4 regions of the Marisediminitalea sp. genome follow, and region 2 is predicted to be linked to each of the others. Evidence: predicted binding sites of a transcription regulator. Region 2 holds the regulator's gene; each other region holds the start of a gene.
The links. Region 2 encodes FNR, which switches genes on or off when oxygen is low (the NO sensors DNR and NnrR bind a similar motif). Its sites were predicted from a motif close to TTGATCTAGATCAA; they were not measured.
Positions count from the first base shown of each region.

Region 1: trhP (prephenate-dependent tRNA uridine(34) hydroxylase TrhP) is a predicted target of FNR. The motif match lies at 1,689-1,702, and genes of this name have one in related genera.
Region 3: AC4MRN_RS04390 (HP1242/YdcH family protein) is a predicted target of FNR. The motif match lies at 1,152-1,165, and genes of this name have one in related genera.
Region 4: AC4MRN_RS08600 (glutamate-cysteine ligase family protein) is a predicted target of FNR. The motif match lies at 1,908-1,921, and genes of this name have one in related genera.

Region 1 is NZ_CFIDRX010000087.1:12,893-16,074, forward strand. Features, by position in the region: gene rhlB (ATP-dependent RNA helicase RhlB) at 1-1,212, opposite strand, end outside; gene trxA (thioredoxin TrxA) at 1,312-1,638, shown strand; gene trhP (prephenate-dependent tRNA uridine(34) hydroxylase TrhP) at 1,767-3,080, shown strand.
Region 2 is NZ_CFIDRX010000052.1:15,189-18,370, forward strand. Features, by position in the region: gene ttcA (tRNA 2-thiocytidine(32) synthetase TtcA) at 1-412, opposite strand, end outside; gene uspE (universal stress protein UspE) at 521-1,441, opposite strand; gene fnr (fumarate/nitrate reduction transcriptional regulator Fnr) at 1,533-2,270, opposite strand; gene AC4MRN_RS08815 (sulfite exporter TauE/SafE family protein) at 2,299-2,967, opposite strand; gene ccoS (cbb3-type cytochrome oxidase assembly protein CcoS) at 2,960-3,182, opposite strand, start outside.
Region 3 is NZ_CFIDRX010000018.1:20,055-23,236, forward strand. Features, by position in the region: gene AC4MRN_RS04380 (YgiQ family radical SAM protein) at 1-618, shown strand, start outside; gene AC4MRN_RS04385 (hypothetical protein) at 706-1,116, shown strand; gene AC4MRN_RS04390 (HP1242/YdcH family protein) at 1,236-1,487, shown strand; gene secD (protein translocase subunit SecD) at 1,571-3,182, opposite strand, start outside.
Region 4 is NZ_CFIDRX010000050.1:16,354-19,535, forward strand. Features, by position in the region: gene AC4MRN_RS08595 (zinc-dependent metalloprotease) at 1-1,723, opposite strand, end outside; gene AC4MRN_RS08600 (glutamate-cysteine ligase family protein) at 1,986-3,182, shown strand, end outside.

The DNA of each region.
Region 1 (3,182 bases), on a different contig from region 2:
GTTCTGTCTGCGTTGACGTTGCTTCGGCGGCGTAATGTCATCCAAAAGCGCATCGTGCACATAGTCAGTGACTGGAATAGCATGACTAATATAACTTTCAATTGCTGGCAGGTTTAATGCGTATTTTTCACAGGCGAAACTGATCGCGACGCCACTCTTACCTGCACGTCCTGTTCGGCCGATACGATGAACATAATCTTCCGCGTCGTCAGGCAAATCGTAGTTAAATACGTGCGTTACAGCTTCAATGTGCAAGCCTCGCGCAGCCACATCAGTTGCAACCAGAATGTCCAGACCACCCTTGGTGAAGGCATCTAAAATGCCCAGACGTTTCTTTTGAGGCACATCGCCGCTTAACAAGCCAACGCGGTGACCGTCGGCTTCCAGCCAGTCGGCTACGCGCTCACAGCTGTGTTTGGTGTTGGCAAACACAATGGCTTTGTCTGGCCACTCTTCTTCAATAAGCGTCAGTAACAAGCGCATCTTGTCGTCATCAGATGGGTAAAACAACTCTTCTGATACACGACTTGCAGTCATTTGTTGAGCTTCAACCTGAACATGAGTCGGGTTGTTCATATGCTCGTAAGCAAGTTCCTGCACGCGGTAGCTCAGCGTGGCAGAGAACAACATGCTCAAGCGCTCAGTCGCAGCAGGCATGCGTCGGAATAAGAAGCGTATGTCTTTAATGAAGCCTAAATCAAACATACGATCGGCTTCATCCAGCACGGCCACCTGAATATTTTTCAGACTAAAGACGCCCTGCTTGTAGTAATCTACAATGCGGCCGGTCGTACCAATAACGATATCTACCCCATCCTGCAATGTTTCTCGTTGACTTTGGTAACCTTCGCCCCCATAAATGAGGCCAAGTGAAAGTCCGGTGTGTTTACCGAGTAGCTCTGCATCATTATATATTTGCACAGCAAGTTCGCGGGTTGGTGCCATAATAATGGCTCTGGGACCGGCATTTTTATCTTCAGGTGACTGTTCACGACTTAAAATGTGATGGAAAGTCGCGACAAGAAATGCCATGGTTTTACCTGTTCCGGTTTGTGCCTGACCAGCGATATCGTTACCTTCTAATAAAGGAGGTAAGCTCAACGCCTGAATTGGTGTACAATGCGTAAAATTAGCCGCATTTAAGGCATCAATCACTTTGCCATTGATAGGCAAATCGGAAAAATGAGTTTCGGTTAAATGAGTTGTTTGCATAGCTTATAGCTTATCAGTGCTTGCATTAAAAAACAGTTTCTATATAACACTTATGGTAGAGCTGAACAAATCAGCGACAGACCAATTACGGAGAAAAGAATGAGCGACAAAATTATCCAGTTGACTGACGATAAGTTCGAAGCAGATGTTATCAATGCTGAAGGTCCTGTGCTGGTTGACTTCTGGGCCGAGTGGTGTGGCCCTTGTAAAATGATTGCACCTATTCTTGAAGAAATTGCAACCGATTTTGAAGGCAAGTTAACAGTTGGCAAGCTGAATGTCGATGAAAATAATGAAACTCCACCTAAATACGGCATCCGTGGTATTCCTACCCTGTTGCTGTTTAAAGGCGGTAACGTTGCAGCGACAAAAGTAGGCGCATTGTCTAAAGCACAGTTAACTGAATTCCTTAACGCGAATCTTTAAGCGTTAATCGACGTAAAAGAACCGCCTCCGGGCGGTTTTTTTGTGTCTGTTTGATCTCGGTTAATAACCGGTTTAACAATCTCGCTATGCTGTCGCGCTTCTACTGCTAAAAGAAACGACGACACATTATGCGAACACCTGAGTTGCTCTCGCCAGCCGGTTCAATGAAAAACCTGGAATACGCTTTGGCGTATGGCGCCGATGCGGTCTATGCCGGCCAGCCTCGCTATTCTCTGCGAGTACGAAACAACGAATTTACCCTGGAAAAGCTGGCTGAAGCCCGTGCTTATACATGGGAAATGGGTAAAAAGCTGTATGTGGTGAACAATATTGCGCCGCATAACAGTAAGCTGAAAACCTTTGTCAGTGACCTTGGGCCGGTTGCTGCGCTGCGGCCCGATGCGATGATCATGTCTGACCCGGGCATTATTATGCTTACGCGCGAGCATTTTCCTGACTTGCCAATACATCTGTCTGTGCAGGCGAATGCCGTAAACTGGGCCGCTGTGAAGTTCTGGCAGCAACAAGGTATTAAACGGGTGATATTGTCCCGCGAGTTGAGCCTTAACGAGATCGAAGAAATCCGCCAGCGCTGCCCTGATATTGAACTGGAAGTCTTTGTGCACGGTGCGCTTTGCATGGCGTATTCTGGCCGCTGCTTATTGTCGGGCTACATTAATAAACGGGATCCGAATCAGGGGGCCTGCACCAATGCTTGTCGATGGCAATACGATGTAAAACCGGCAACAACCGATGAGGTAGGGCAGTTTATTCCAAGTGATGAAGCCGTGGAACCGACGCTGGGTAAAGGTACTCCGGTGTCGCAGCCGTTTTTGATTACAGAACCGCAACGACCCGATGAACCTATGGCCGCGTTTGAAGATGAGCACGGCACCTACATTATGAATTCGCGGGATTTACGTGCCGTGCAGCACGTTCATCGCCTCACCGAAATCGGCGTAGATTCACTGAAAATAGAAGGGCGCACCAAGTCCTTTTATTACTGTGCCCGCACTGCTCAGGTCTACCGTAAAGCCATTGATGCCGCAGACGCCGGACAGCCTTTTGACCCTAACTGGTATAACGAATTAGCGCATCTGGCCAACCGGGGGTACACCGATGGATTTCTCCAACGTCACAATCATCAGGATTATCAGCAATACGATCGGGGCAGCTCGATAAGTACATCCCGGCAATTAGTCGGCGAAGTCATCAGCGAGAAAGGAGAATGGTGGTATATAGACGTAAAAAACCACTTTGCTGCCGATGACCTGATTGAAATCATGACGCCGACTGGAAACCAGATTGTGCACCTAACGACATTGCAGTCTTCGACGGGGGAACCTGTGTTAGTAGCGCCTGGCAGTGGTTATCGGGTTCGTATTCCAAAGCCTGATGGGTTGGCATCATCCCATGCCATATTGTTGCGTTGTACCGGCTAGGTTTTCTGACTTAACACGACCTGTGACGCCATGGTTGACGGCATAGTTAGGCGGAACCATGGCTATCGCAAAGTTTTTTTAACAATTACTCGTGAAAGGCTG
Region 2 (3,182 bases):
CGCGGCGCAATCGCGAACAGAGCGAACAGGTGGTTTTACCTTCCGGAATTTTGTCTTTTACAATCGAATAGGTGTCTTCTTCTACAATGCGGTAGTCAACGCCCAGTGCTTTTAAGTAGTCGGGAAGCACATGCTCAGGGAAGCCTGGCTGCTTTTGGTCGAGGTTTACCGCCACAATGTCGAACGTAATTGGCGCAATACGCTGAAGATACATGAGAATGTCTAACAGGGTATAACTGTCTTTGCCGCCAGACAGGCACACCATGACCTTATCGCCATGTTCTATCATGCCAAAGTCATCGATAGCTTTGCCAACGTTGCGACGCAACCGTTTCTGAAGCTTGTTGAAATTGTATTTTTGTTTGGACTGAGACGGTGCAACCGTGCCCAAAGAATTGACCTGTAAACTCATTAATCTAGCGACCTGTAACTGCTCAGCCACTATTGTATCACCATCATTATGTGCATAGAAGAATCGCTATGCAGACAGTGCTCAGGATATGTTAAACGCCAGTAAGGGTTATAACCTTACCGGCGATTCAAATCCGTCAGGTTTAATAGCCAAGACGTCGCAGTTAAGCTCATCAATGACGTGTTCCGCTGTGTTGCCAATTAATGCAGCTGAAATACCCACTCGGCCTACTGTGCCAATAATAACCAGCTCTGCGTCAATGTTTTTAGCGACAAACGGGATGACTTTTTCTGGTAGCCCTTCTTTCACATGACAATTGTCCAACGGGATGCCAAACCGTGTGCTGTGCCTCTCCATTTCTTCAAGGTGGTGATTCTTCACCGACGCATTGTAACTTTCCGGATCAAACTCAGGCACTTCAATGGCAATATTAAGGGGGGTGCCGGGATAGCTATTCGCCAAATGCACATGACCGCTCAGTAATTTTGCGTAATCCTGGGCAATTTCGGTAATTTTGTCGTTGAGTTGTGCGTGCTCGCGATCCTCTGTACCCACATTCACTGCTGCAATAATATTACCATCAGCCGGCCAGTCGTGGTCTTTCACCAACAACACAGGAGTGGGGCATTTGCGTACCAAATGCCAGTCAGTGGGGGTGAAAATGACTGAGCGAAGATCGTCGTGGGAACGCGTGGCTTTTACTACAATATCGGCCTTATCATTAATAGCATGACGGATGATGGCTTCATACGGCCGATTATCCCATTCCACAACAGCCTGAATATTGCCTGAGTAGTCAGCAAGCTGTTGCGTAAGCCATTCAGTGCGCTCTTTCACAACCGCGGCTCGCATTGCTTCACGTTCTTCTCCCGACAACATGGTCGTCATTTCATAGGAAAAATCGTAGATAGTCATGAATGCGGTAATACTGGCGCCGGTTTTGCCTGCCAGCTCGACGGCTCTCGACAGGGCTGGCTGTGTTTCGCGCTCGGATTCTACAACGGCAAGTATATGTGTGTAATTGATCATGACAGCCTCCAGACAAAGTGCTCATTATGAGTGTATGCCCAGAGTGCCATCTTCACCAGTTTTTGATGTTGCGGTGGATCAACGGATGGGATTAATCCACTGTGGTAGTAGGAATGTCCATGCTGTGGAGCTTAGCGTCCATCGATTCGAAATCGAGAATCGTAATGAGTTTGCCTTCTACCTGGATAATGCCTTCTTTTTGGAAGCGCGTAAGTAAACGAGAGATAGTTTCTACCGTTAAACCAAGGTAGTTACCAATTTCATTTCGGGTCATGCTCAGGTTGAATTGACGTGGCGAGAAACCGCGCTCTTCAAAACGTTTGGACAGATGCGCCAGGAAATAGATTAAACGCTCTTCGGCAGTGCGTTTATTTAACAGCATCATCAGGTCGTGATCGTGTTTAATTTCAGCACTCATAAAACTCATGATCTGGTGGCGCAATTTAGGGAATTGTACGGCCATTTTATCGAGGGTTTCATAAGGCAGTTCGCATACCATGGCCGTTTCGAGCGCTTGCGCGTAACTCTGGTGAGTATTGCCGCGAAGGGCATCGAACCCAATGATATCGCCGGGGAAATGAAAGCCAATGATTTGTTCTTCGCCGTCTTTGCTGCTCACAAATGATTTGAACGAGCCCGCACGCACAGCGTAGAGTGAAGTGAAGGTATCACCGGCCTTTACAAGCTTGTCGTGCTTGTGAAGCGGCTTTTTGCGCTCGATAATGTCATCCAGCGAGTCCAGTTCTGTCTTGTTCAGAGAAACAGGCAAACACAAGTGGCTAAAACTGCAGCTCTGACAATGAATAGAGAATTCTGAACCTTTTGACATAATGCAACGTCTCCGTGTAAACGTAGGCCTAACTAATACTATTTACAGTGCGATAAATCAAGAAAATCGCATATATAATTAACGTAACCGCAATGAATGTCCGGGTACGTGGTGTTCGCAACAAGGCCAGTATGCCATTAGCGCTAAAACTCACTGCAAACAAAGCGGGCAGGGTACCAAGGCCAAACGCCATCATCAATAGTGCACCTTGCAATGCGGTGCCTGCAGACAACGACCAGGTTAACGTTGAATAGACTAAGCCACAGGGTAACCACCCCCAAATTATGCCATACGGTAGTGCCGATAACGGACTTTTAAAGGGTAAAAAACGTTTGGACAATGGCTGCAAGCATTGCCATAAACCACGCCCGAGTGTTTCGACTTTCGCCAGCCCACGCCACCATTGCGCCAGGTAAAGTGCCATCGCAATCAGCATAAAGGCACTAAACAACTGAAAACCTACCAATAGGGACTTTACTGAGCTTTGCGCAATGCTGCCAAGGGCCCCGGTTACTGCACCGGCAAGGGTATAACTTAGTATTCTGCCTGCGTTGTAACTGAAAACAAACGGCGTCGGAGACTTACCTTGTGGTATGGCGGCTGTCAGCGCACCGGCAAAGCCGCCACACATGCCAAAGCAATGCACTGAGCCTGCAATCCCTACCATAAAGGCAGACAGTAACGAAAACTCAGTCATGTGTGCTTGTTTTTGTTTGCTGTTCTGCTGGCGGAGCGGATTTGGGGTCTTGCTGTTCAGTTTGTTTGTCGTCAGCCAGGTCGTCATCGAACAAGATGCTGTAACCCTGACGCTCAAGGTCGTCAAACTGATTTGAGCGAACCGCCCAGAAAAAGATACCGATAGCCAACGCAACTAATAGAATAGCCAAGGGAATGAGGACGTAGATAATGCTC
Region 3 (3,182 bases), on a different contig from region 2:
CTAAGCAAAATGATGAAGCCGGGTATGGGCACCTATTACCGGTTTAAAGAGCTGTTTGACAAATACTCTCAGGAAGCCGGTAAACAGCAATATCTGATCCCGTATTTTATTGCCTCACACCCGGGCACCAGTGATGAAGACATGCTGGCGCTGGCAATTTGGCTAAAAGAAAACCGCTTTAAGCTGGATCAGGTACAGAACTTTTACCCTTCACCGATGGCGACGGCGACAACCTTGTACCACACCGAAGTAAACAGCCTTCGTAAGGTGACTAAAGACAGTGAGTCAGTCACGTCTGCAAAAGGTGAAATCCATCGCCGCTTGCACAAGGCCATGCTGCGCTATCACGACCCGAAGAACTTTGCCCAAATCCGTAAAGCCTTGATTAACATGGGCAGAGAGGACCTAATCGGTCGCGGCCCTCAGCACCTGGTGCCGCCGGAAACGGCTGAAGAAAAGCGTCAACGTGCACCTAAAGGGCGCAAAGGCGAACGCGCTATGACAAAGCACACCGGCTTCGGTAAATACAACCGTCCCAAAACCCAAAAAGGCGGAAAGGCCGCTTCAAATGGCAAAGGTAGCAAAGGTGGCAAAGGGAAACCAAACGTTACACGATAAAGTTCGCGTATCCACAAACAGTAGCAGACACTGAACTTTCAGCTACACTTTGCGTATAAGCGATTTGTTGTAATAAATGGAATAGTTATGGTTTGGGGCAAGTATTCAATCAGGGTGGATAATCAGGTAATGATTATCCACTGCTACGGTAGTTGGAATGCGGTTATCGCTCGACAGTTTATTGCGGAATTTAAAGAAACCGCCCGTTACCTTTACCACGCGCCATGGGCGCATATCGTGTTCTTCGATGACTGGGCGTTATCTACGCCGGACTGTGAACAACCTATCAATGACATGCTCACCTGGGCGGTCAATCATAAAATGACCCACTCCGTGCGTATCTACCGAGAAGATGCGCTGAAAAGCTATCAGCTAAACCGAATGATGGACGAACAGGACACCAGCCATGTGATCCGTCATTTTTATACTGAAGAACAGGGATTCAACTGGTTGGCAGAATGTGATTACCTGGTAGAACAAGCGCGTATTGTCGCCTGACCTCTCACCCTCTTTCTGTGCCCTGCTTCGTAAATATGATTTGCATCAAGGCATTGGGCAGCAAAGCTTTTTACAATAGTCATAGTGAATAAACACTGTGACTATTGAGAAAGGCAGTTATGAATATTGAAAAACACGATCTGGTACACGAATTCCCAGACCACCAGCACACCATTCGTCATCTGAAAATGCACGACCGTCACTTTGCGAAACTATTTGAGCGCTATAATAATCTCGACGCCGACATCCGAAAACTAGAAGAAAACGGGCAGCCGACCACAGATCAAGTGCTTCTCGACATGAAGAACGAACGCGTTCAGTTGAAAGACGACTTATTCTGCTTCATCCGCGAAGCGGAAACCGCCCAGTAAATTACGGCCGGAGGCGACCTTTGCTAATTGTGCAAAGACGCCTCCTTGTTCTTCACGCCGACAGATACTCAAGCAGTCACCCGTTATGGAATATGCGCTAATGAAGCGCGAATTTCCTCAGCAGTTGGTTTTAACTGCGGTAAACCACGCTGTTCCCGTCGGCGTCCAAGGTAGTACAATATTGGCGAAGCTATAAATACCGACGAACTGGTACCAATCACAATGCCAAACAACATAGGTAAAGCGAAACTACTTACCGTTGCCCCGCCTGCAATGCCCATTGGGAACAAGGCCAGGAATGTTGTTGCAGAGGTATACACGGTTCTGGACAGCGTAGCGCCGATACTGCTATTTAATACCTCGAGCAGCGGTTTGTCCGGATTGGCCCGGAAGCCTTCACGAATGCGGTCAAACACCACAACCTTGTCATTAATGGAATAGCCTATCAGTGCCAACATGGCTGCCACGGCCGTTAAATTAAATTCGAGTCCGGTGAGAGCAAAAAAGCCAATGGTTTTAGTTAAATCCAGCAAGATAGTGGCAGTTGCCGCCAGCGCAAAATGCTGTTCAAAACGCAGCCACAAATAAAGCAGAATACCGCCCCCAGCTATTAGCACTGCAAGAATAGAGGCATCGGCAAACCCGCCACTTACCTTGGCGCCAACCATATCAACTTTGGGATAGCTAGCCGCACTGTCTTTGGCCGTTATCGCATTTTTCACCAGATTAACGGTATTACCGGCATCGCTGTTTTGTTGGCTCACCCGAATCAGGTAGTTTCCGGGCTCGCCGAACTCCTGAATACTGGCACCTTCTATTTGATGCTCTGCCAGAGTGTCTCGCACCTGTTCGACCGACAACGTCGACGATTGCATTTCAATCAGGGTGCCACCGGTAAAGTCAACGCCATAGTGAAGTCCGGGTTGGACAAACAAAATAACTGACCCGATAGACAAAATGGCAGAGGCCACCAACCCCACTACCCGGCCTCGCATAAAGTTAATGCGGCTAAGGCCAGATTGATTCAGCCAATTGTTCCCGAAGGTCAATACCTGGCGAGTGCGATTCCGCGTAGCCCAGCCCATCATTTGGCGGGTTACTGCCACAGCCGTAAAAATAGAGGTGAAAATACCAATACCAATCGTAATCGCGAAACCTTTTACCGGCCCGCTGCCGAACATAAACAACAAACTTACCGCTATCAATGTGGTAAAGCTGGAGTCGAGTATCGTCGCGTAAGCTTTGTCAAAACCCGCCGGAATAGCGAGACCCGCAGCCTTCCCTTTCGCAGACTCCTCTTTTATTCGCTCGTTGATGAGAATATTGGCATCAACGGCCATACCAATGGTCAGAATAATCCCGGCAATGCCAGGCAGCGTGAGAGTGGCACCAAACACACTGAGTAACCCAATAATAAGCCCGATGTTTATTGCCAGACTGGTACAGGCAATCAATCCCCAGCGCCGGTAAAGTGTTATCATAAATGCAAACACCAGTGCCGCACCGATCAGGCCGGTAGTCACGCCCATTTCAATAGCATCAGAGCCTAAATCTGGGCCTACCGTGCGTTCTTCCATGACATCAAGTGGCACTGGCAATGCGCCTGCGCGTAGCAACAAGGCCAGGTCTTTCGCTTCCGAGGGCGTAAAATTGCCGCTGATTTCCCCCGCCCCGGCAGCAATAACTGAGCGTATC
Region 4 (3,182 bases), on a different contig from region 2:
CAGGCACTAACGCATTTTCTAACGACGATAAACTCGCACCGGGTGGTAACGTATTCAGACCCATCTTGTTGAGGGCAACCTGACGTACCGCTAACAAGTGATCAAACTCTTCGATAGGGTCAGCGCCGTTATCCCACAAGTGCCCGTCACTTGAACCGTGGTGAGAAGCGCGCACGTCGGCGTCGGACTTGTATTTTAATCCGGCCATACGCGCCTGAGTCACCAACGTTTGTAATGCAGCATCCTCGTCTGTGTCATCGGCAAAATCCTGATAACCGTAAGCAATTACATAGTCATCCCATGCGCCCATGCCTACGTCATAAGCATCGTCCAGGGAAATGCTATCGCCATCCAGCGTAATGGTTGGATGCGGGTAATCCATTACCGACTCACGGCCGTTTTCACTGGCGGCAAAGTTATGTGCAATACCCAGCGTATGACCGACCTCGTGGGCAGAAAGCTGACGAATACGCGCGAGCGCCATTTCACGTTGGGCTGACACATCACCGCCCGTGTCAGTGAACGGACTGGTTAAGCCCAGTGCAATCAGAAAGTCCTGACGCACCCGCAGTGAGCCCAGTGTGACATGACCTTTGATGATTTCTCCGGTTCGCGGATCAACCACCGATGAGCCGTATGACCAGCCACGCGTAGCGCGGTGTACCCAGTTGATCACGTTATAACGCACATCCATAGGGTCGGCGCCTTCCGGTAACACTTTCACCTGAAACGCATCTTTGTAACCAATGGCTTCAAAAGCCTGATTCCACCAGCTTGCACCATCGCGTAATGCGCTCATAACCGGTTCTGGAATGCCCGGGTCGAGGTAATAAACAATCGGTTCTACCGGTTCGCTTATCGCAGCCCCCGGGTCTTTTTTAGCCAGTCGATGGCGGCGAATGAACGCCTGTTCCATGGACTCGGTAATGGGCGCGGAATAGTCCTGATAAGCGTGTTTCCAGTACCCTGAAAACGGATGAAAAGCGCGTGGCTCATAGCCATCGTCAGGTAGTGCCACGAACGAATGATGTAAGTGCACGGTAACGGCATCCGCATCCGGTGTGACCTGCTGAAGATAAGCACCGGTCCCTTGTCCACCAAATGTCACCAGCGCCTCAAGCTCCGTGTTCAGTTCAAACGCTTTGGTTCGCGGTAAATACACGCCACTGCGCTTCGGATCAGCTTTGAACGTGCCCTGCTTTCTGCTTTTTAGTCTTTCGGCAATGCCGTGAATATCGCTGAATAACTGCTCGGTGTAATCAATCACCACCGCACCGTCTGATTCCGCCTGAATCACAAAGCCAGCAATCACCGAATCAGCAAAGGCTTCATCAATACTGGCTTTTTCCGCCGGATTCTCAGCACTGGCCCGGTAATCCGTATTCAGTTGCTTAAGCAGAATTTTGTTGCCATAACGCTCGAACTGCACCAACCGCGTTGCGCCCAACTGACCGCGATCCAACCCAATATCATTCGACCCCACACCATGTGGCAAGCTCGACTGGAACAACAGTGGCGTGTCGAACGCACTGATTTTAAGATAAACCTTGTCGTTTTCCTTGTCGTAAAAAACAGGAATAAACCCGTCTTGTTTTTGCATGGATTTTGTCAGTGTTTTTATGCTGGTTGCAGCCAAAGCCACATTACTCAACAAACAAGCACTGAGCACTAAAATGAGTATGCGCACCCTTTCCTCCCGAACCGTTTCCCGTGGTGATGTCATTGTTATACTGCAAACGCATTGCAGACGTGTTTAAAACCAAATTACCCAAATTTTCCCACCAACACCATGCGCAAGTGACAAATGCCCCAACAATGCGGATGAAAAAGTCACTTTTCGCGAAAAATTGATCCAGATCGCAAACTCTTTCCCACCGGACATCAGAATCCCGTAACTAAAAACACGCTTGATCTGTATCAACACGCGAGATCAGGTCACTCGCTACTCTTCAATCATTACAAATTCGTTACATTAAAAAGCGAGCATGGGCTTACAGTTTCATCAACACGACGTTACCCGGGCGCAAACAACCCTGTTTGAGCGTCGCCTGCACGAGCAACTGGCTCAAATTGAAAGAGAGCTTGAAAAGCCTTGTTATAACCGGCCTGAGGTAAGTTTTGGCGCTGAGCTTGAGATGTACCTAATCGACCGGCACTTTATGCCAGCGGCTCTCAACGAAGCGGTGCTTGGAAAAGCCAGAGTAACGGGTCTGCAGGAAGAGCTTAATCAGTACAACATTGAATATAACCTTGACCCGGTCGACGCCCGTGGTAAGCCTTTTACCCATTTAAAGCGTCAACTAAGCCAGGGCACCCGGGCTATTGACCAAACCGCGAGTTTGTATGATGGCCATGCCGTTGCCATCGGCATTTTGCCTACGCTATCAAACCACCACCTTACCCTTGATTTTTTAACCAACCGTCCGCGTTACAAAGCCCTGACCAGCGCGCTAAAGGGGCTCAATAAGGGCCCGTTCCAAATCGATATTCACGGGCAGGACACCGTCAGAACGCAATGCGAAGAGGTCACACTGGAAGGCGCTAACACCTCGTTTCAGTTTCATCATCGCGTACCGGCAAATCAATTCACTGAATACTATAATGCCGCGCAGCTAACCACGCCTCTAGTACTTGCGTTGGCGGGGAATTCGCCGTTTTTCCTGGGAAAACGCTTGTGGCAGGAAACCCGAATCGCGCTGTTTAAACAATCCATTGATTATCGCGACCATGCAACCGGTCGGTGGCGCCAGCCTGCCCGTGTCAACTTTGGCAATGGCTGGTTGCGTCAGGGCGTGGCGGAATGTCTCACCGAGAGTGTTGCGCTTTACCCGCCAATTCTGCCGGTCACTGCTGAACGAATGGATGAATCGGCTCAGCCATTCAGTGAACTCTTGCTTCACCATGGTACGGTGTGGAGCTGGAACAGGGCGGTGCTCCAACCCGGTCAAAAAGGTCACGTCAGAATCGAATACCGCAGTTTGCCGGCAGGCCCAACGATTGATGACATGCTGGCCAACGCCGCATTACAGGTGGGATTGGTTGAGGCATTATCTGGCGAATGTGAAACCTACCTTCGCCGGCTGCCTTTTCGTTTTGCAGAGCACAATTTTTATCGCTGTGCACAATACGGGTTGAATGCCCGGATTATTTGGCCACAGCAGCGCCAACAAGGACTGTCTGAG